Regions from separate parts of the Lysinibacillus sp. C5.1 genome, predicted to be linked through region 2. Evidence: riboswitches for the same ligand, from Rfam matches in the RefSeq annotation. Region 2 holds a riboswitch; each other region holds the start of a gene.
What was found. Region 2 has a riboswitch for cobalamin ahead of I5435_RS10795 (hypothetical protein). Riboswitches for the same ligand answer to the same signal wherever they lie in the genome.
Positions count from the first base shown of each region.

Region 1: it holds a riboswitch for cobalamin, as region 2 does, so the genes downstream of both, I5435_RS02345 (ABC transporter substrate-binding protein) here and I5435_RS10795 (hypothetical protein) in region 2, are expected to answer to the same signal.
Region 3: it holds a riboswitch for cobalamin, as region 2 does, so the genes downstream of both, metE (5-methyltetrahydropteroyltriglutamate--homocysteine S-methyltransferase) here and I5435_RS10795 (hypothetical protein) in region 2, are expected to answer to the same signal.
Region 4: it holds a riboswitch for cobalamin, as region 2 does, so the genes downstream of both, nikA (nickel ABC transporter substrate-binding protein) here and I5435_RS10795 (hypothetical protein) in region 2, are expected to answer to the same signal.

Region 1 covers NZ_CP066226.1:505,020-510,259, forward strand. The annotation lists gene I5435_RS02340 (acyl-CoA dehydrogenase family protein) at 1-1,462, shown strand, start outside; cobalamin riboswitch at 1,627-1,812, shown strand; gene I5435_RS02345 (ABC transporter substrate-binding protein) at 2,027-2,992, shown strand; gene I5435_RS02350 (FecCD family ABC transporter permease) at 2,989-3,990, shown strand; gene I5435_RS02355 (adenosylcobinamide amidohydrolase) at 3,987-5,240, shown strand, end outside.
Region 2 covers NZ_CP066226.1:2,232,357-2,237,596, reverse strand. The annotation lists gene I5435_RS10800 (GTP-binding protein) at 1-1,408, shown strand, start outside; gene I5435_RS10795 (hypothetical protein) at 1,494-2,267, opposite strand; cobalamin riboswitch at 2,540-2,727, opposite strand; gene I5435_RS10790 (methyl-accepting chemotaxis protein) at 2,875-4,119, opposite strand; gene aspA (aspartate ammonia-lyase) at 4,561-5,240, opposite strand, start outside.
Region 3 covers NZ_CP066226.1:1,997,882-2,003,121, reverse strand. The annotation lists gene metE (5-methyltetrahydropteroyltriglutamate--homocysteine S-methyltransferase) at 1-2,125, opposite strand, end outside; cobalamin riboswitch at 2,308-2,486, opposite strand; gene I5435_RS09410 (VOC family protein) at 2,712-3,074, shown strand; gene I5435_RS09405 (methyl-accepting chemotaxis protein) at 3,118-4,812, opposite strand.
Region 4 covers NZ_CP066226.1:2,429,274-2,434,513, reverse strand. The annotation lists gene I5435_RS11775 (ABC transporter permease subunit) at 1-45, opposite strand, end outside; gene nikB (nickel ABC transporter permease) at 47-1,000, opposite strand; gene nikA (nickel ABC transporter substrate-binding protein) at 1,073-2,686, opposite strand; cobalamin riboswitch at 2,833-3,025, opposite strand; gene I5435_RS11760 (YqhV family protein) at 3,509-3,784, shown strand; gene I5435_RS11755 (SDR family oxidoreductase) at 4,118-4,831, opposite strand; gene I5435_RS11750 (NAD(P)H-dependent oxidoreductase) at 4,862-5,240, opposite strand, start outside.

The sequences.
Region 1 (5,240 bases), 1.7 Mb from region 2:
CTATAATGCATATGGTGAGGAAGTTTCGGAAGTTTGGGTCAATGAAGGCTACAAAAAAACCATTGAAGAAACATACAACACGGGAATTGTAGGCTATGTGCATAAGAACATTCCGCAGTTAGGTAGGAAGGGGAATTATGTCTATAGCTTTGCGCAAGGCTATTTACTATCTCACGCGGAGCCAGGCTTCTATTGCCCCGTCACGTTAACGATGGCAACAGCCTATTTGCTGGATCATTATGCAAGTGAAGAGTTGAAGCAACGATTTTTACCACATGTTTGTGCAACAGGAGATACAGAGCTATATGAGGGAGCAACATTTTTAACAGAGCGGCAAGGTGGTTCAGATGTTGGCGCAAATATTGTAAAGGCTAGACAAGATGGACAGCATTATCTTATGTACGGAGAAAAATATTTTGCATCGAATGTAGGAATGTGTGGTGTGGCAATGGTTTTAGCACGCATTGAGGGCGCATCTACAGGTTCGAAAGGTTTAACATTATTTGCGGTCCCTTGGCGTCTAGACAATGGTAAGATAAACAACCTTCGCATTCGTCGTTTAAAAGATAAGCTCGGTGTGAGAGCAGTGCCATCAGGTGAGGTAGAGTTTGATGGTTCGTTAGCATATGTCGTTGGGGAACCAAATAAAGGAATCTATTATATGTTAGAGGCGCTTAATTTATCTAGAATTTGCAATGCAGTGGCTTCTATCGGTATTATGCGTCGCGGATTTTTAGAGGCGAAGCATTATGTGACTAATCGGAATGCATTTGGGCAACCTTTAATTCAATATCCTATGATTCAAGATACATTAGGGAAATATGCGGCGAAGGTCCATGTAGAAGTGGCTACTGTTTTCGACCTTATTCAATTGTATGACAGGGTAACGAGTGGTCAGGGCGATGAGCAGGATATGATTCTTAATCGCTTGAATATCGCCATTATGAAGAAAGAAACGGCTGAACAAGCGGTACATTATGCAAGCGAAGCGATTGAATTACATGGGGGAAATGGCTATATTGAAGATTTTGTTACGCCTCGTTTGCTTAGAGATGCGCAAGTACTTACGGTGTGGGAAGGTACAGCGAATATTTTAGCATTAGAGCTTATTCGCTTAGTCGATAAATATTTTGCCCATGAATTATTTGTACGAGTAATGCATGAGCGGTTGACTAAATTAGCAAATGGCTCATTAGTGCAAATTGTGGAAGAGCAACTAGCGAAATTAGAAGGTACATTACAAATATTTAGTTGTCTGGATGAAGCTACTAAATCATACGAGGCAAAGGGAGTAGCCGAAAAAATGGCTCATCTCTATGAAAGTGTAGTAGCAGTCGAATGGGCAGCTAAATTTGGTGGCAAATACGAAAAGCTAGCAGATATATATTTAGAAAATACATGGGCATTACGCGAAATTGGCGCACCCATGAAAACGGTCCAGTATTTTTCAGATATTATGTAAGGAAATAAGCCTTTTTAAAAAGTTTTCAGACGGTAGATAAACTCAAATTTTTGTGAGTTTATCTACCGTCTTTAGGGTGTCAGGCACGCACACAATTTTTGAAGCACATAGAATGGTGTCACTTTTTTTATCGTTCCCTATTTCTATTTTCATGTATAATAAAATCAACTGAATATTATAAAGGTTCTTTACTTAAGTAAAGTGAAAAGGGAAATCGGTGTAATTCCGATGCGGTCCCGCCACTGTAAGTGTGAGTTTTTTCAATGGATGCCACTGAAAGCTATTTTGGGAAGGCATGAAAAAGCATTTGGAGCACGAGCCAGGAGACCTGCCTTTATAGAACATTACATTTCAGCCTACGAGGATAGGATGGTGGTTTTTTTGTGCAAGCCCGCCTCTCGTTAAATGGACGAGGGCTTTTTTTATGTTTTGTAAGGCGACTATCGATAACCATTGAAAATAAAGGTGAGCAATCTCCATATTTAATAATGACAATCCCTATACTATCGATCAATCAAGTTAACAGAGCTAAAAAATGCACATACAATCTAAGGAGGATTCACAATGAAAAAGTATTGGAAGATAGGATTATCAGCATTTTTGGCAATGGGTTTACTTGCAGCATGTGGAGCACAACCGAAAAACGAGCAATCTGCATCAGAGCAGCAGGAGCAACAAGTAACCAAACAAGAAGAAGCAACATTTCCAGTGACAATAAAAGATGCTACTGGCAAAGATATCGTGCTAGAAGCACCGCCTGAAAAAATTGTTTCTCTTATTCCGAGTAATACAGAAATATTATTTGGGCTTGGCTTAGATGACGAAATTGTCGGCGTCAATGATTATGATGATTATCCACCGGAGGCAGCTAAAAAAGAAAAAGTCGGCAGTATGGAGTTCAATATTGAACAAATTATCGCCTTACAGCCAGATATTGTGTTTGCTCATGAATCAGGAATGGCTTCTTTAGATGGAGCGATGGAGCAGCTTGAGGCAGCAGGTGTAAAGGTATTTGTAGTGGCGAATGCAAGCGATTTTAATGAAACTTATACGACGATTGAGCAATTAGGACGCGCAACTGGTAAGTTACCGGAGGCACAAAAAATTATTGCTAATATGAAAGCCAAAGTGGAAGAAATCCAAGCGAAATTGCAGGATGTGGAACCAAAGAAAGTCTTTGTCGAAACGTCAGATGAGCCTGAAATCTACACACCTGGTAAGGATACATTTATGCAGGAAATGCTAAATATGATTCATGCTGAAAATATTGCAGCCGATACAACTGGTTGGTTCAAAATTGATGCGGAGCAAATTATTACAAAAAATCCAGATGTCATCGTTGTCACATACGATTATGTGCCAAATATTTTAACGAAAATTCCGCAACGTGCAGGCTTTGATACTATTACAGCTGTAAAAAATAAAGCAATTGTACAAGTAGATGAAAATTTAACAAGTCGTCAAGGCCTGCGTTTAGCAGATGGGCTTGAAGAGTTAGCGAAAGCCGTCTATCCAGAGGCTTTCGAGTGAGTAGAGCATTATTAGCCTATATTACAGCCATTACGTTACTTCTTGTTAGCATCTGGTGTGGCGTATCAATAGGCTCGGTTCATATTCCATTTGAAGTATTTTGGAATAGGGCGGCAGATGAAACAGCCGCTAATATTTTATGGAAAATTAGGTTGCCACGCGTATTGCTGGCAGGACTTGTTGGCGCATCGTTGGCGATTGCAGGGGCAGCCTTCCAAGGATTATTAAAGAATCCATTGGCAGATCCTTATACACTAGGTGTATCTTCGGGAGCGTCAGTAGGTGCTGTGGTGACATTATTTTTTGGTATCTCGATACCGGTTGTCGGGCTGTATGCATTACCAACGCTTAGTATGGTGGGTGCGGTACTAACAATGGTAGCTGTCATGAGCTTTGCCAGAATAGTCGACCGTGCACTGAAAATGGAAACACTTATTTTAACAGGTGTTATTTTTAGTTCTTTTTTAGGATCTCTTATATCCTTAATGATTGCATTATCAGGAGAAGAACTCCGCCAAGTGATAGGCTGGTTGCTTGGTTCAGTTTCGATGCGGGGCTGGCCGTATGTGCAGATGATTACACCATTTGTTGTCATAGGTTCTGCTATTCTGTGGACGCAAAGACGAGAGCTCAATGTTCTATTATACGGAGAAGAACGTGCAAAGCATTTAGGTGTCAATGTAAAGCGTAGTAAATATTTAATTTTAGTAGGGGGCTCCATGCTGACTGGTGCGGCTGTTGCTGTTTCTGGCACAATCGGTTTTGTCGGTTTAGTTGTGCCACATATGACACGCATGATTTGGGGTTCGGATCACCGTCATCTATTGCCGTTATCATTTATCAACGGCGCAACATTGCTAATTATTTGTGATTTAGTGGCGCGAACGATCATTATCCCTCGGGAATTACCAATAGGCGTTATTACTGCATTTATCGGTGCTCCTGTCTTTTCTTATATTTTCTATAAGCAACGTAGAAGCAAGGGGGTACGTGTATGATTATCGTTGAACACCTATCGGGTGGCTATGAGGACGTACCTATCGTCAAAGATGTTAGTTTTACCGTTGAAAAGGGGAAAATCCTTGGCATTTTAGGACCGAATGGTAGTGGTAAATCGACATTATTGAAAGTCATTAGTGGTCTATTGCCTGCAACAGCAGGAACGGTTTTTTTAGATGGCAAAAATATTAAACACTATAGTCCACGCGCGCTGGCGAAAAAGATGGCCGTCTTACCACAATTACATGCCAATGCATTTTCAAATACCGTGCGGGAAGCGGTATCGCTCGGTCGTTACCCGCATCAATCTGGTTTTTTTTCCAATTGGTCAGAGCAGGATGAACGAGCTGTTCAATATGCCATGGATCAAACAGGCGTAGCACGCTATGAGCATACATCGATGGAATTTCTATCGGGCGGCGAGCAACAACGGGTTTTTGTAGCGCAAGCTTTGGCGCAAACAGCAGAAGTATTATTGCTAGATGAGCCGACCAATCACTTAGATATTGCCCATCAACGTCAACTTTTGGATATGGTGCGTAAGGAAGCAATCGAGTGCGGTTTAACAGTTATTATGGTGCTACATGACATGAATTTAGCCTCTCTTTATTGTGATGAATTATTGTTAATGGAGAGTGGCTCTGTGCGTGCTTTAGGTGTACCACATAAGGTGTTAATAGCTTCACAAATTGAGGATGTATATCAGGCACGGGTAACAACCTATGCCCACCCTGAAATACCGAAACCGCAAATTACAATTATGCCATCAACCAATGAATATCAGCAACGCGCTGACATCGTAAAAGAAGACTTTCGAGTAACGCCAGATTATATTCAACTAAAATCAACCATTCCTTTAAAAACCGTTTCTTCGGCTGTTCATAATCCTGGTATAGGATGGTATGACTGTCTATTAAATCGTTCAGTGCCAGGAGATTATGTTATTAGTGATGTTAAACAAGAAGTTGCGGACTTTTTACAAAGGGAGCATTTTTCACCGACAAGCACAGTTGTTATGTTAACGGCTGTTCCTACACAACTGTTTGCACTTAATGAATATAGCACTGCCTTTGGGAGTGTGTTTGTTGTGGTAACAGCAGGTGTTGGCAATGCTGTAGATGTCTCTCGTACACACGAACGGCAGGATACGCCATATATTGGTACTATCAATACGTGGGTTGTCATCAATGGCTGTTTATCGGAAGAGGCATTTTTTCAAGCATTGATGACTGCAAATGAAGCTAAAACA
Region 2 (5,240 bases):
ACTACTCGAGGCCTTTTTAACAGATACACTCGATGCCTCAACGTGCCTGTCACAATTACAAAAGATGATTAACGAAGAGCGAGCATTTCCCTGCTTTGTTGGTGCTGCTTTAAAAGATATTGGGATCAAGGAATTTGTATCACAGCTTCCTCTCCTGACAGAGACACACTTCGACCATCAAGCACCCTTTCAAGGGGAAGTATTTAAAATTCGCCATGATGGCACACAACGCTTAACTTTTATAAAAGCTTTACAAGGAACATTGCATACTCGTGATGACTTTGCATTTGGCGATGTTACCGAAAAAATAACTGAAATTAGGCTGTATAATGGGCGTCGTTTTCAGACAACCCAAGCCGTACAAGCAGGAGACATTTTTGCAGTGAAAGGGCTTAGCCTGGCGAAGATAGGAGACATTTTAGGAAGTACACTACTCCCAAAACCTTATGAACTTGTGCCTACATTACAAGCAAAAGTACTGTATGAAGGGCAACAGCATATAAAGGAAATTTTACAGATTTTTCGTTTACTGGAAGCCGAGGAGCCATCGTTACGCGTCGTTTGGCAAGAAAAATTCCAAGAAATTCATGTACATATTATGGGTGTCATACAACTTGAAGTACTTGCTGAAGTATTAAAAAATCGTTTTTCACTTGTTATTACCTTTGATAAACCTCAAATTTTGTATATGGAAACTATTGCAACGACTGTAACAGGCTACGGACATTTCGAACCGCTCAAGCATTATGCCGAGGTACACTTATTCATGGAGCCGAACATCCGCGGAACTGGGAATACGTTTGTTAATGCCTGTCATGCTGATGATTTATCAGTAGGTCACCAACGCCTTATCGAAAAACATTTATTTGAACGCGAGCATCACGGTTTATTAACTGGTTCTCCTGTTACTGATATTCGCTTTACACTGTTGACAGGACGAGCTCATATCAAGCATACCGAAGGAGGAGATTTTCGGGAAGCTACTTTCCGTGCATTAAGACAAGGGCTAGAACAAGCCGAAAATATCTTACTTGAGCCCTATTACCGCTTCAAAATGAAAGCATCCAATGATTTTATCGGCAGAATGATGAACGATATCCAACAAGCAGACGGTACTTTTGACTCACCGATCTTGTCAGAGGAGCAAGTCATTTTAACAGGACGTGTACCAGTTGCAACATTTATGCACTATAGTACTACTTTTGCTACTTACACAAACGGCAAAGGCTCTTTATCTTTACAATTCGATGGCTATGATATATGTCATAATAGCGAGGCAATAATCGAACAAATTAATTATAATAAACAGGCTGATCCTGACTATACGTCGTCAAGTATTTTTTGTGCAAAAGGAAAAGGCTATGCAGTTCCATGGTATGAGGCAAAAGCAGCCATGCATTGTCTATAAAATAAAAAGGCATCGAAATTTCTCGATGCCTTTCAGAAAAAAATCGAATATTGCATAGTATGCATATCGATACAGATATAAAAATTTACAACGCTTTTTTCGTTTTCCTTTTCAAAGAATTCGCTGACTCCACAATCACATACCCATGATGATTTGAGAAATCCACAAGAACCGACCCAGGTTTACTTTTTAAAATCTGTAATTGCTCAATGCGTTGCAGCAACAATTGATGACCATTGCCACGCGGATGCCAATTTAAATGATAATCATTTAATTCTTTTACACTTTGTAAAAACTGAGCATATTCACCCTCTACATAGTCTATTAAATGTTGTATTTTACTATAATCTTGATTTTCCTGAATTGATAACGATAAGTCTTGCAAATACGTTTGATAAAAACGCATTACCATCGAACATAGTAAATCATTGACTCTTGCAGCACTTAAAATAGGTTTGGGCTCTACATTCAGGCGATCCAAATTGGGTTTAGCTCGAATTGAATCGATGCGTGTAATTAAATGATAGGCCTCTTCATTTACTTCATAAACAATCGGATTGGTCGGCATATACATCATAAAACCATTCTTTTTTGTTTTCAATTCATCAGCCACACTTGCTTTTGCAAATAGGTATCCTTCATAGACATCATTTTGAATCCAAATAATGTCTTTATTATAAAAAATGCAGTCAAACAATCGATCGTGCGGAATAAGCCCTGTGGCTAAAAACTGATCAACTAGCGCCTCAATGACCATTCTCGTTTTTCGTTGCTTGGCAACTTCCATGCGCGGTTGCTTACAAATCTTCATATCAACATTTTTCTTTTCTCGTGTTGAACATACCTGAATTTTTGTCATACTTGCACCTCTTCTCGTACATATTTTCAAAACAAAGGTATCGATTACATAAAAAATACGGATTTCCTACAAATGTAGAGGAAATCCGTGATTATGGCTATCGTACTTAAAAAATATCATTCATCCGATAACATCAAACAGTGCACCAATGGAAGCGATTTGGCTTGATGCCGTATCCCTTTACATCCTTTGGTGTTGGTTGTTTGACGTACTGTGACGAACAGATTATTCTGTTTTGTCAACATGCCACCTCCTATTCCTCGTAGGTTTATGGTGTGTACTCGTAACAGGCAGGTCTCCTGACTTATGGTCATCGCTTCTTTTCACCTTCCCGTCGTTTGACAGTGGTCATAATTTGAAAAGACGCTCACATTCACAGTTGCGGGACAGCGTCGGATTTTCACCGACTTCCCTTTTAAGTAAATTGCATGCAATTTACACCTCTTACTACACGCTATTCAGTTGTTAAGGAATTTATTGGAAAATTCCTACTAAACTATTACATTATATTGTAAAGTAGTCGTATTTTAAAGTCAAACAGCAGCCTAAATGTATGTGCACTTGCTAAAATGACTATCTATCACCTAAATAACTATCCGTTGTTAATTTATACATGAATTTGATTTGTAATCTTTTGTAAATCATCAGCCTGTATCGTTAATTCCTGTGAAACTTGATTGACTGCTTGCATGGAAGCCGTTTGCTCATCCATTGACTGTAGCACAGCTTCTGTATAGCTGGACAATTGATCCATACCCCCTGCAATTGTTGACACGAGATTAGCTACCTCATTTGCACGATTTGACAAGTAATTTACAGTTGTCGAAATGCCTTCGAGTTGGTCAGTCATTTGGCTCACGTGCTGCGAAATATTGCCAAAAGATTTTGTTGCTTCATCAATGACATAGACCCCCTGTTGAACATTTTTCAAGTCTTCTTCCACAGCCACAGAAACTTGTTTCGTATCATTTTCAATACCTACTACAAGGTCCACAATTTGAATAGCAGAATGCTTGGATTGCTCTGCTAAATGACGAACTTCTTCCGCAACGACCGCAAAACCTTTCCCATGTTCTCCAGCACGTGCCGCTTCAATCGCAGCATTTAGAGCAAGTAAATTCGTTTGATCTGTAATCGTTGTAATCATTTCTGTCATTTTTTTAATATCTGTCATTTTATTTGATAAGTGTTTTATTAAGGTACTCGTTTTATCTGTTGACGATGAAATAAACTCCATCTGGTTTTTCGCAACATGCAAAATTTCTGCACCATTACCTGCGATATCATTCGCTTCTTTCGCGTGGTTGAAAACATCCTGTGTGGCAATCGAAATACGCTCAATGCCATCTACTGTTTCCTGCATTGCAACAGCACTATTGTTTGCCGATTGTGCGGCTTGTTTAAGGCCATTTGACGTTTTTTCCATTTGATGGTCAACTTCTTCCACAGCCATTGTAATTTCATTTGTACTTGCAGACAACTCTTCGATACTGGCAGATAAATCTGTCGAACTGTTGGCAATTGTTAGTGTCATCGTACGCAATTGCTCTTTCATCTCTATAAAAGCTTTTGCTAATTCTGAAATCTCACTATTGTCTTGTACAGTAATGACATCAGAGTCAAAGTTACCTACTGAAATTGCTTTCGCAGCATTAGATAATTGGTTAATAGGTTGAATCACTTTATATTTAACATAGAAGATATAGGATAAAGTAATGGAGATACCAATAATCGTTAATATTGTAGATAGCCATGCTAATGCTGTTAAATTAGCAAGATCTATAATTAATACTACAATCATTATTAAATTTAATAATGAAAACCCAAAAATACTTTTTTTTCGTAAAGTCATACCAAAATCCCCTAACTATAATATTACTATAATACCATTATTATAGTTTATTTATCCTAAGATTGATAGAAATACGCCCATCTTTTATATGTATATTGGTATACTAAAAAAAGATAAAGGTTAGGACAAAACTAAAATAATTTAAGGAACAGAGGAAAGGTGTTCATAAATTTTTCTACATGGAGAACTTAGCTATTCTTGCTTTTGCAATAAATAAAAAATTAGAAGAGTTCACTAGTTGTTAGTAGCGGAGGCGGTGACTCCTGCTCAGAACGCACACAGTGTAAGACGCGGGCATTCCGCGCGTTAGCGAGGGTTGGACTTACGTGTGTGCCCGCGCAAAGCACCGCCGAAGCGAACAACATCGTCGCAACAAAAAGGTGTTAGATTGACTGCCATCAATCTAACACCTTTTCTCTTTTGTCCCAGCCTCTTTAGAAATTATTTTAATTTCATCATACTAGAACCAGCGATACCTGGATGTGTCATTTCATATGGATCTAAAATTAAATCCAATTGCTCTTTCGTTAAGACACCTGCTTCAATACAAAGTTCACGAATTGAACGACCTGTAAGAATTGCTTCACGTGCAAGACGAGCAGCTACTTCATAACCGATATGTGGATTGACTGCTGTTAAGACACCCACACTTTTCTCTACATATTCCTTCATACGTTCTTCATTTGCTTCGATATCTTTTAAACAGTTTTCTGTAAATGCACGGAAAACGTTATTCATTATGCTAATTGATTGAATTAAGTTGAATACAAGCACTGGTTCCATTACGTTTAATTCTAATTGACCCGCTTCAGATGCTAAAGAAATTGTATGGTCATTCCCAATTACTTGGAATGCAACTTGGTTTAGCACTTCTGGCATTACAGGATTTACTTTACCAGGCATAATAGATGAACCAGGTTGACGTGCTGGTAAAATAATTTCTCCTAAACCTGCACGAGGACCAGATGCCATTAAACGAAGGTCATTCGCAATTTTAGACATATTAATCATACAAATTTTTAGTGCCCCTGACACTTCCGTATAAGCGTCTGTATTTTGCGTAGCGTCTACCAAATGTGTAGCACCTTTTAATGGTAAGCCAGAAATTTCAGCTAGATGTT
Region 3 (5,240 bases), 230 kb from region 2:
TTTCTTGTTCATTCGGTACACGAGGGCTATGAATATCGTAAACACCTAATCCAATCCCTTTTTCATATGGACGAATGTGTAGCGATGCAATCAGCTCACCATGGCTACGAGACGTCTCAATAGATAGTACATCAGCATCGAGTGCACTAATTGGTTCTATAAAATCATTGAACTCACAATAACACATATGTGTATGAATTTGAGTTTCATCCTTTACGTTCGCCGTTGCTAGCTTAAATGCATTCACGGTCCAGTCCAAATAAGCGCCCCAATTTTCCGTGCGTAATGGCAAGCCCTCACGCAAAGCAGGTTCATCGACTTGAATAATAGCAATACCGGCCGCTTCGAGTGCCTCTACCTCTTTCCTTAAAGCAAGTGCTATTTGATAGGTCACATCTTTCCGTGGAATATCATCCCGTACAAAGGACCAGTTTAGGATTGTTACTGGCCCCGTTAACATTCCTTTCACGTAGCGATTTGTTAAACTTTGAGCATAGGCTGTTTCTTTCACTGTCATAGGTGTCGCCCAAGCAACATCTCCGTAAATAATCGGTGGCTTCACACAGCGGGAGCCATACGATACGACCCAAGCTTTTTCTGTAAAAGCAAACCCTGTGAGTTTTTCACCAAAGTATTCCACCATATCCGTACGTTCGAATTCACCATGCACAAGTACGTCGATCTCTAAATTTTCTTGTATTTCAATCCAACGTTTCGTTTCTTGTGCGACAAATGTTGCATAAGCTTCATCGGACAACTGTTTCTTCCGCCATGCACTACGTGTCCGTTTTACCTCATCCGATTGAGGAAAGCTACCTATTGTAGTCGTTGGGAATAACGGTAATTGAAGTGCCTGTTGCTGAATTCGTTGACGCGTTTTAAAATCACTTTGCCGTTCAAAATCCTGTGTTGACACTGTTTGTACTGCCCTGTGAACAGCCTGATTATTTCGAACAGGATGTTTTTTTAACGCTTCGATCGCCTTCATACTTTCTGAAATAGTGTAATTTGTTGCATGATTTTTTTCGTTTAAATACTTTGCTACCTCTGTTAGTTCCACTAATTTCTCATCTGCAAATGCAAGTGCATTTTTTAAGACTGGCTCTAATTTTGTTTCTAGTGCTGTGGAGATTGGCACATGCTGTAAGCTGCATGATGATTGAATCCATAGCTCCTCGGCACTGGTCAGTTGTTCAATTGCTCTAACTGTTGTACTAACCTCTGCTAAATTAGCGCGCCAAATATCTCGTCCATTAATAACGCCGGCTGCCAATACTTTATCCTGTGGAAAACCAAATTGACGTAGCGCCTCCATATTATGCGTATAGCCATGCACAAAATCTAAACCAATTCCTTTTACTGGTAGTTCGATAAGCATTTTATAAGCTGATAATGATTCAAAATAAGTTTGTAGCATGATGTTCGCCTCGGGGACAGTTGCTGCTAATTGTATATAGATTTCTTGCACTAGTTTAACCTCTGTCTCATCTAATGAGGTAACTAAGGCAGGCTCCTCCAATTGAATCCAATTAGCACCGGCTGTAACGAGTTCTTTGATAACCTGCGTATAAAGTGGTAATAGTGCTAAAATAAATGCAACTTGCGATACTTTATCGTAGCCTTTTGTTAGCTTACAAAAGGTATAGGGCCCAATCAGCGTTGGTTTGGCTGTAATACCAAATGCTTCTTTCACTTCAAGGAAATCCGCAAGAATTTTATTTTCTGTTAACTCCAGAGCTTGCCCTTCAAATTCTGGTACGATGTAATGATAGTTGGTATTAAACCACTTTGTCATTTCGCTGGCGACTGCATCCTGATTACCACGCGCGATTCCGTAATATGTTTGTAATTCAACTTTGCCTCCTTGCCAACCAAAGCGCTTGGGAACTAAGCCAAACATTACTGCTGTATCGAGCATTCTGTCATATAGTGTGAAATCCCCAACAGTCACAATATCTAAGCCAATACGGAGCTGCTTATCAATACGAGCAAGACGAATTTCCTTCATTTTTTGTAAAAAATCAATTTCTGTCAGCTCATTTCTCCAAAAGGCTTCTAATACTTTTTTCCATTCACGTTCTCCTCCTATATATGGGTAACCAATTGCTGTCGTTGAATACGTCATATCCTTCTCCCCTTTAATTAAAATAAAAAAACCATCTTCCTTTTCAGGAAAATGGTAGTCATTGTCAATACAATTTAGCTATGATGAAACGATACGATAAATGTTGATTATCGTATAAAGATTCGTTGTCGCACAGTGCCAATTGGGTCACATCTCACCACCTATTTCCACGTAGGTTATTTGGTGTATACTAGATATTGGTAGGTCTCCTGGCTTCTCATCAACACGCCTCACAGCCTTCCCAGTCTCCCAGTGGCATTTGTGAATTGCTCCGATTTACAGTTGCGGGACAGCGTCGGATTTGCACCGACTTCCCTTTTAAGCCAAACTTTCATTTGGCACCAACTCTTACACAATATTTAATTATGTTGTTACTATAACACACATTTTTCTGAAAAGTATAACTTTTCTAAAATCAATTTATTGATTAAGTACTTATTTGCTGTCAAAATAAACGATACTTGTTATTAAGGAAATATTATTCTAATAAAAGATAGACTTATTATCATACTTTAGAAGGTATTCCAAGTAGTGAAGCGAAGTATATAGTTATACGTAAATATAAAGGAATTAAAGGAGGATTATGATGATTGTCGGTTTACATCACGTACAGCTTACCATTCCAAAAGATTGTGAGGAACAGGGGAAAGCGTTTTATTGCCATGTACTGGGGCTAAAAGAAATAGAGAAACCCACCTCCCTTCAAGGACGTGGGGGCTTTTGGTTACAAGTAGGAAATCAAGAAGTACATGTTGGGACAGAGGACGGGTTTGATCGATATACAACAAAAGCGCATATTGCCTATCAAGTTGACAACGTAGCGCATTGGAAGAACGTCTTATCCGAACACCAAATCGAAATACTTGATTGCGTGCCAATTCCACATGTTGAACGCTTTGAATTTCGAGACCCTTTCGGTAATCGAGTAGAGATGATGCAACCCATCTAAATGACAAAAGCAGCCAATATTGCAAAGTGGCTGCTTTTATTGTTTATAATTTAAAATGCTGTACTTCTTTGTTTAAACGTTCAGCCATCGAAGCGAGATCATCTGTATTTTTTGAAATTTCATCCATCGTTACGACTGTCTCGTCGATTGTTGCAGTCGTTTGCTCTACACCTGCTGCGGACTGTTCGGATATAGCAGCAATTTCATCAATAGAACGATTGATGTGCTCTGTTGTTGTTGAAATACCTTGTAAATTTTCTGTTATTCCTTGAATATTACTAAACATACTATTAACCGCAGAGGCTATTTGTTCAAAGGTTGTATTGGTATTCGTAATTTGCTCTGTTCCTCTTTTTACTTCTTCATATCCCGTTTGAAGGGAAGCTGTTACACCAACCGTTTCGTTTTGAATGCGCCCCACAATGGATGATATATCTGTGACCGAATAAGAAACCTGTTCCGCAAGTTTGCGCACTTCAGCAGCTACAACTGCGAAGCCTTTTCCCTGTTCTCCAGCCCGTGCCGCCTCAATTGCAGCATTTAACGCTAATAGGTTTGTTTGATTGGCAATATCGTCAATAACTGATACTAACTTAGAAATTTCTTGCGATTGTCTATTTAACCCTGCTACTTTTGCAACAGCCTCTTGCACGATCGTATCAATGGCAAACATTTGCTGTGTCGATGTGTTCATTAATTGTTGACCGCTTGTCGTAAGTTGTAATACTTCACTTGAATAGCCTTGTAAATCAATGCCTTGTGCATTTGCTTGTTGGACATTTACTTTAAATGTATCAATTCTTTGCGCTAAGTCACTTGCATTATGTGCTTGGGATTCCGAACCACCCGCTAACTCAAGCATCGTCAATGCTATTTGTTCTGCACCTGTTTTTACATCTAGCGAAGATTGTGCAAGCTGCTCACTATTTGCAGCTACATTGCCCGCAACAACATGGATTGATCCAATAATTTCATGAAGTTTTTGATTGAGCGTGTTTGTCGATTGTACCAGCAAGCCAATTTCATCTTTCATTCTTTCTGGCAATGGAGGCTGACTTATATCGCCATCTGCCATTTGCGATATTTTTTCAATTACCGCTTTTATCGGATTAGCAATCATATGCGCTGATATGTAAGCGGTTACAATTGCGATTAAAGTTATCATCACGCCTATTGCTAACCCTACATTCAGTGACTCTTTCGATTGGGCAATCATTGCCTGTCCTAGCTCATTAATAGAAGCTTCTCTTGCCTGCGCAAGCCCCTCATAACCTTTTCTAACCTCTGTAGCAAGCGAGTCAATAGAATTTAAGTTTTGTATAGCCAATTCTACATTTCCTTTATCATATTCATCAAACACTTTCGTTTGCACAAAACCTCGCCATTCCCTTGCTTTTTCTACAGTTTTCGATAGATTTGTATCAGTTGATAATTCCGTTAATAGTTTATTATTTTCTTCAGCAATTTTTACGTATGCTTCAAATTCTTTTTTATATTTCTGATCACCAGTCAGAACATAGCTTTTTGCAGCAGTTGTTCGAACACTGATTGTGGATGCTAACTTTTCATTTGCTGTTAACAACTGTAATTCTTTATAAACAATTTCTTCGCCAGCAGAAATGACACGCTTATTGGCAAAGTAGCTATACGTGTTAAAACAAGCAATAAAAAATACAACAATGAAAAATGCACTCAAAATTTTTGCTCGAATGGTTTTGAACCTCAGTTTCTGTAACATACCATTTTCCCCTTTCGTTAGTGAAATTATATCAATTACTTCTACGAAACAACATTTTTCGCTAGCTTTTGAGGATGAAAGTCTTGCTTGTTTTCTCCCTAAATATAACATATTATCCCTTTAACTCCCATGACTCGAACTATGTATTTCATAACAAAAGATGATAAGAAATAAGGTTGTAAAGCGTGCTTATATAAGCATTATTCGAGAAAAAAAGTTATTTTTCTATCATAAAATATTCTTAATTTGATTTATAAAATTCGTATGGCAGTACGCTCTATTGCCACATTGCTTATCATTTTTTAAGTATTCTGACTTCCTTTTAAATTCTATTGTAATGTTATTTAATATAGAAAAAGTTCTGATTGTTTATGACACAATCCCCCTTTTATCATCACAAACTGAAACATTTGTAATGAAACTGTAAA
Region 4 (5,240 bases), 200 kb from region 2:
CGATTTTTTATAATTTACATGACTTAGTTTCTTTACTAGACTCACTTCAATCTCTCCTGCCCTTCATCATCAGGTGAGGATCCAATACCCGATGTAATACATCGGCGCATAAATTAGAAAGTACATAGATGACGGCAATAATTAGAACATAGCATTGAACAACCGGGTAATCCCGATTAATAATCGATTCAATTAAAAACCTACCGAGTCCTGGCCAACTAAAGACTTGCTCCACAATTACCGCACCACCGAGTAAATTACCAAGTGTCAAGCCCAGCATCGTAGTCAACGTTATCGCAGCATTTCTCATTACATGTTGCATGAGTATGACAGAATTTTTTAATCCTCTTAACTGAGCGTATTGAACATAATGCTTATGTAATTCTTCAATAATCGTTGCACGAATTAACTGAACAAATAATCCAATTGTCGGTAAGGCTAGTGTTAGCGCAGGTAAAACAAGATGAGCAAGTGTCCCCTTCCCATTAGTCGGGAAAATACCAAATTTTAAGCTAAATAGATACAGTAATAAAAAACCTAACCAAAATGTTGGAATTGATACACTCAAGATAGAAAACAATCTAATTATTTTATCGATTATGGCACACTTATACAGTGCGCTTATCATACCTAATGGGATACTAAAAACAAGAATGAGCACAAATGCAGCAACAGCCAATTCGATAGTTGCTGGTAATTTAGCGAATAGCTCATGTGCCACTGGTAATTTACTAACAAAAGAAGTACCAAAATCAAACTGCAAAACTCCTATTAACCAAAGCAGATATTGAATAAGTAAAGGTTTGTCTGTCCCAAGTTCCTCACGTAATGCCTGGATTGCCTCTTCCGTTGGCGTAACTTTAGCCAATCTTAAAATAACCTCCGCAGGCTCTATTGGAACGAAGCGAATAAATACAAACGTCAATATAGATACCCCTAATAATACAAACGGTAACGTTAAAATTCTTTTTAAACAAAACATCCATGTCGATTCGTACATGCTGTCACCTCCTACCCAATCCTATGATAAAGAGAGAGCTGTCTTTGTAAGACACTCTCTCTTCTACTTGTATTACTCTGTATCCATTTGTGCATATGGAATATCATATTCAGATGCACGAGGCACAAAATCCTTCATATATGGTTGATAAATCACGTTATTTGTTTCATAAGATATCGGATAGAATAGTGCTTGATCATGGAACATAGTTAAAATATCCGTATAGAGCTGCACTCGTTCCTCTTCATCTGTTCCAACTAATAATTGGTGAATTTTAGTATCAATTTCTTTGGTGTTTGGTAAACCTAATTTTGCTTCATAAACACCACTAGCATTTGGTGTAGCTGATTCATTAGCAAAGCCATGTGGATCTGTTGGTGGTCCGTTTGTACGCCAAAAATTAATATCCACCTGATTATCCATTAATTTTTGAAGGCCAACCATTACATCTGCACCTTCTAGATTCAACTGTACCCCTATTTTTGCTAGTTCACCTTGCATCAACTCAGCCATTGGTTTTTGAATGGCATCTGTTGCGATATAGATTAAATCTAATGATAATGGTTGTCCGTTTTTCGAACGAATTTTATCGCCCTTTTGTAATGTCCACCCAGCTTCATCAAGTAGCTGTTGCGCTTTTTCTGGATTATACAAGATTGGTTCTAAATCAATATTGGCAAAAGGAATTGCATCCCAAAATAGTGTGTCGGCCACTTTTTCTGTACCATGTGTAATACTATCAACCATTTGCTCCTTATTGATAGCATATTGAATGGCTTGACGTACCTTTAATTCTGCTAACGGTCCTGACTGCGTATTGAATAATAACGCTTTTGTAGACAATGGTTCAGAGGTAGCTGTTTTATATTTGTCACTATCTTTTAAATACGAATAGTTATCTAAACTAATGATGCCACGACCATAAATTAAATCTAACTCTTCGTTTTCAAATGCCAACGAAATCGATTCAGAATCAGGGATGATTTTTACTTTAATTTGTTCTAAGAGAGGTTTTTCCCCCCAATAGTTTTCGTTGCGACTAAATAAAGCATATTCATCTTTTTTGTAATCTGTTAATACCCATGGACCTGTCCCAACTGGTGCTTTGATGGAATCTTGCGTCGCATCTCCTTCAGGGAATCCGTTATCCCCTAAAAAACGGAATGGACGTACAAAGGCCAGTTCGTTTAATACTGGATAATAAGGTTCATCTAATTGCAAACGAATTGTATAATCATCTTCTTTTACAACCTCAACAATATGGTTGACCATGCCCATCCAAAAATGTATTTCCCGATTTGCTAATATGGCATCGAAGTTACGAATGACATTATCCGCATTAAAAGCAGTTCCGTCTGAATACTTAACGTCTTTTCTTAAATGGAAAATGTAAGAAGTCTTATCCTTTGAAATGTCCCAACTTTCTGCTAGCTTAGGCGTAATAGTCCCATCATCGTTATACTCAACCAAAGATTCGTAGACCATTGCTTGTGCAGTCATTTGATTAGGTAAATATGTATGAGGGTTTAATGGACCGACATCTAAAGGCCATCCAATCGTTATCATTTTTTCGTCATTTGTTTGTGTTGTTGTTTTTCCCTTTTCTGTATCAGTGTTTGTACAACCTGCAAGAACACTGAAAGTCAAAAAAAGTACAAACGGAAGTAAATACTTTGTCAATCTCATTTTCTGTCTCCTATCTCCTATCTTGGTTCAAAAGCATCTACTACTAGATAAAAGAAAGCATAAAAAAACCTTATTCAAAAAGAATAAGGATAGATAAGCCTACAAAAAGTAAGTCTCCATCCATCTCCCTATCTTTCGTAGATCATCAATGAATCTTCTTACAAGCAGGCATTCTGGCTCATGAATCATTATTTTGTTTCACCTTCACGAGTAATAACTCTGTGTCAATGGAAACAAAACTCCTCATTTACAGTTGCGGGACAGCATGGGATTTACACCCATTTTCCTTTTAATTGAATGAAATTTCATTTCACTCAAACTTGTAATAATTGCTATGAAATTAGTATTAAACATAACATGCACGAAAGTTTACGTCAATTTTATTTTCAGAATATAATAAAATAAGAAAAATCTTCATTATTTTATAAACTTGCTGAGTGTATTCATTTAACTAAAAAAGACCATTGTTCCAAAAGAGAATAAGGCTGACGTTTTATTAAATATCTACTCCAAATATAAAATTTTAAAAATCTTAGCGTAGCCTTCCAGTCTCATTTGATAAATTGATAAACCTCTCTTTAAGTACTAACTTCCCCAGGATTTTACAAAACAGAAAATAGATTTATAAAACTGATTGTATTAATATTTTTTGCACTTTTAACTAGATAATCAACATAGTAATTAACACTATCAAGCATACGATTACAAGCATATCTCATACGAATGATACATATAGTGATGTTAGTATTTCATTCAAACAGAATTCTATAATTAGACTGAGATGGATTTATAAGATATGCGAATATTATCTATAAAGATAGGATGATGACCATTATTGAAAAATCGGTTCTAGCTATGGTTATTTTACGTGTATTGTCTGGAAGTATTGAAGTAAGTGCTGGTTTGTTGATGCTAAAGTTGAACAATTTAGAAAAAGCATTCTATATTAATACAATGCTTGCATTGGTTGGTCCAACAGTTTTAATCGTAACAACAGCAATTGCATTATTTGGACTAGCTGATAAAATACCTGTGGCGAGAATTATTTGCTTATTTACTGGAATTACACTTATCATTGTTAGCTCACATATAAAGTAATAGGGACATTTCGTTCTAAATCCTTGTTATGTATTAGCCATCCTGAACAATATCTTTACTGTTCAATAATTTGCTGTAGCGTGTGACGACGCTACTTTTTTTATGTAAAAGTCACCTCTACCTAACAAATTGAGATTGTGTGTATCGCACGCAATTATTCGTTTGTGGCGTTGGTGCTTAAAATCGTCCACACACTGTTGTTAAAAAGAACACTAACTAAACACCTCCGCGTTAATTGATATATACAATACTCGTTAGTCAACGCGAAAGGTGTTTTATTTGTTAGGTCAGTTTTAGTTCTACAAAAGTTTGTTTAGGAAATATATTCTGGTTTTAAGTTAACATGTGGCCGCCTTCTACATGAAGAACCGTTCCAGTCACGAAACTATTTTGTAGCAAATATAGTACGCTTTGTGCAACATCATCAGCTCGCCCTATTCGTTTCACAGGGAGTTTATTTTCAACTGTATTATAGAAGTGATTACGTGCTTCTTCTGGCATTTTGCTACGGGATGGTGTATCAATTATACCTGGTGAAACGATGTTTACTCGGATAGGAGCAAGTTCTAATGCCAAAGTCTGACCTAAATTGGAAATAGCCGCATTAACTGCACCTAGTATTGCTGAGCCCACCATAGCCTTGTAGGCTACAACGCCAGAAAATAAAATAATAGAACCGTTTGGTGAAATGTTAGAAGCACCGTATTTGGCTGCATAATATTGTCCCCAAAATTTGTTTTCAAACAGTTTTCGTGCTTGTGCTGTATCCGTTTGGAGGAATGCCCCGCTGGATGTTTCTGCCGCGCTTATCACCAGATGATCGACATGACCAATCTTTTCAAAGAAAGATTGTACTTGCTGTTCTTGTGTTGTATCTAGAATATAAGTTGTTGCCCTAACTCCTAATTGCTCTTTTGCCTTCTGCAATTTCTCTTCGGAGCGACTGGCAATGATTACTTCTGCCCCTTGCGCTACTAGCTGTTTAGCTGATGCCAAACCAATCCCAGAGCTTCCACCGATAATTACAACTTTTTTATCTTTTAACATATTTCTCTCCCCTTATTCGTTTACATAAGTTTAAAAATTCAATATCTCTTGCAGGTGTAAATCAAGTTCGGATACAAACTTTTCAATCTTTGGATTTTTGACTACGTCATAACAAGAGAAACTCTTTAATGGTTTCATTCCGATAAATTTCTGTATAAGATGTAAATGCATTATTGCATCTTCTAGGGTATTCCCTTCAAAAAATTCACTTGGATTGTTAAATGCTTTTTCAGGGGCATTCCAGGTAAGCGAAAACATATATTTCTTTTCAGTCAACAATCCACCTTTCCCATACTCATCAGCACCCCTAAAAAATAAACCATAGGCATATACCTCATCCATATACGTCTTCAATAAGCCGGGGACACTGAACCAATAAATAGGTGTTTGATAAATGACAATATCAGCC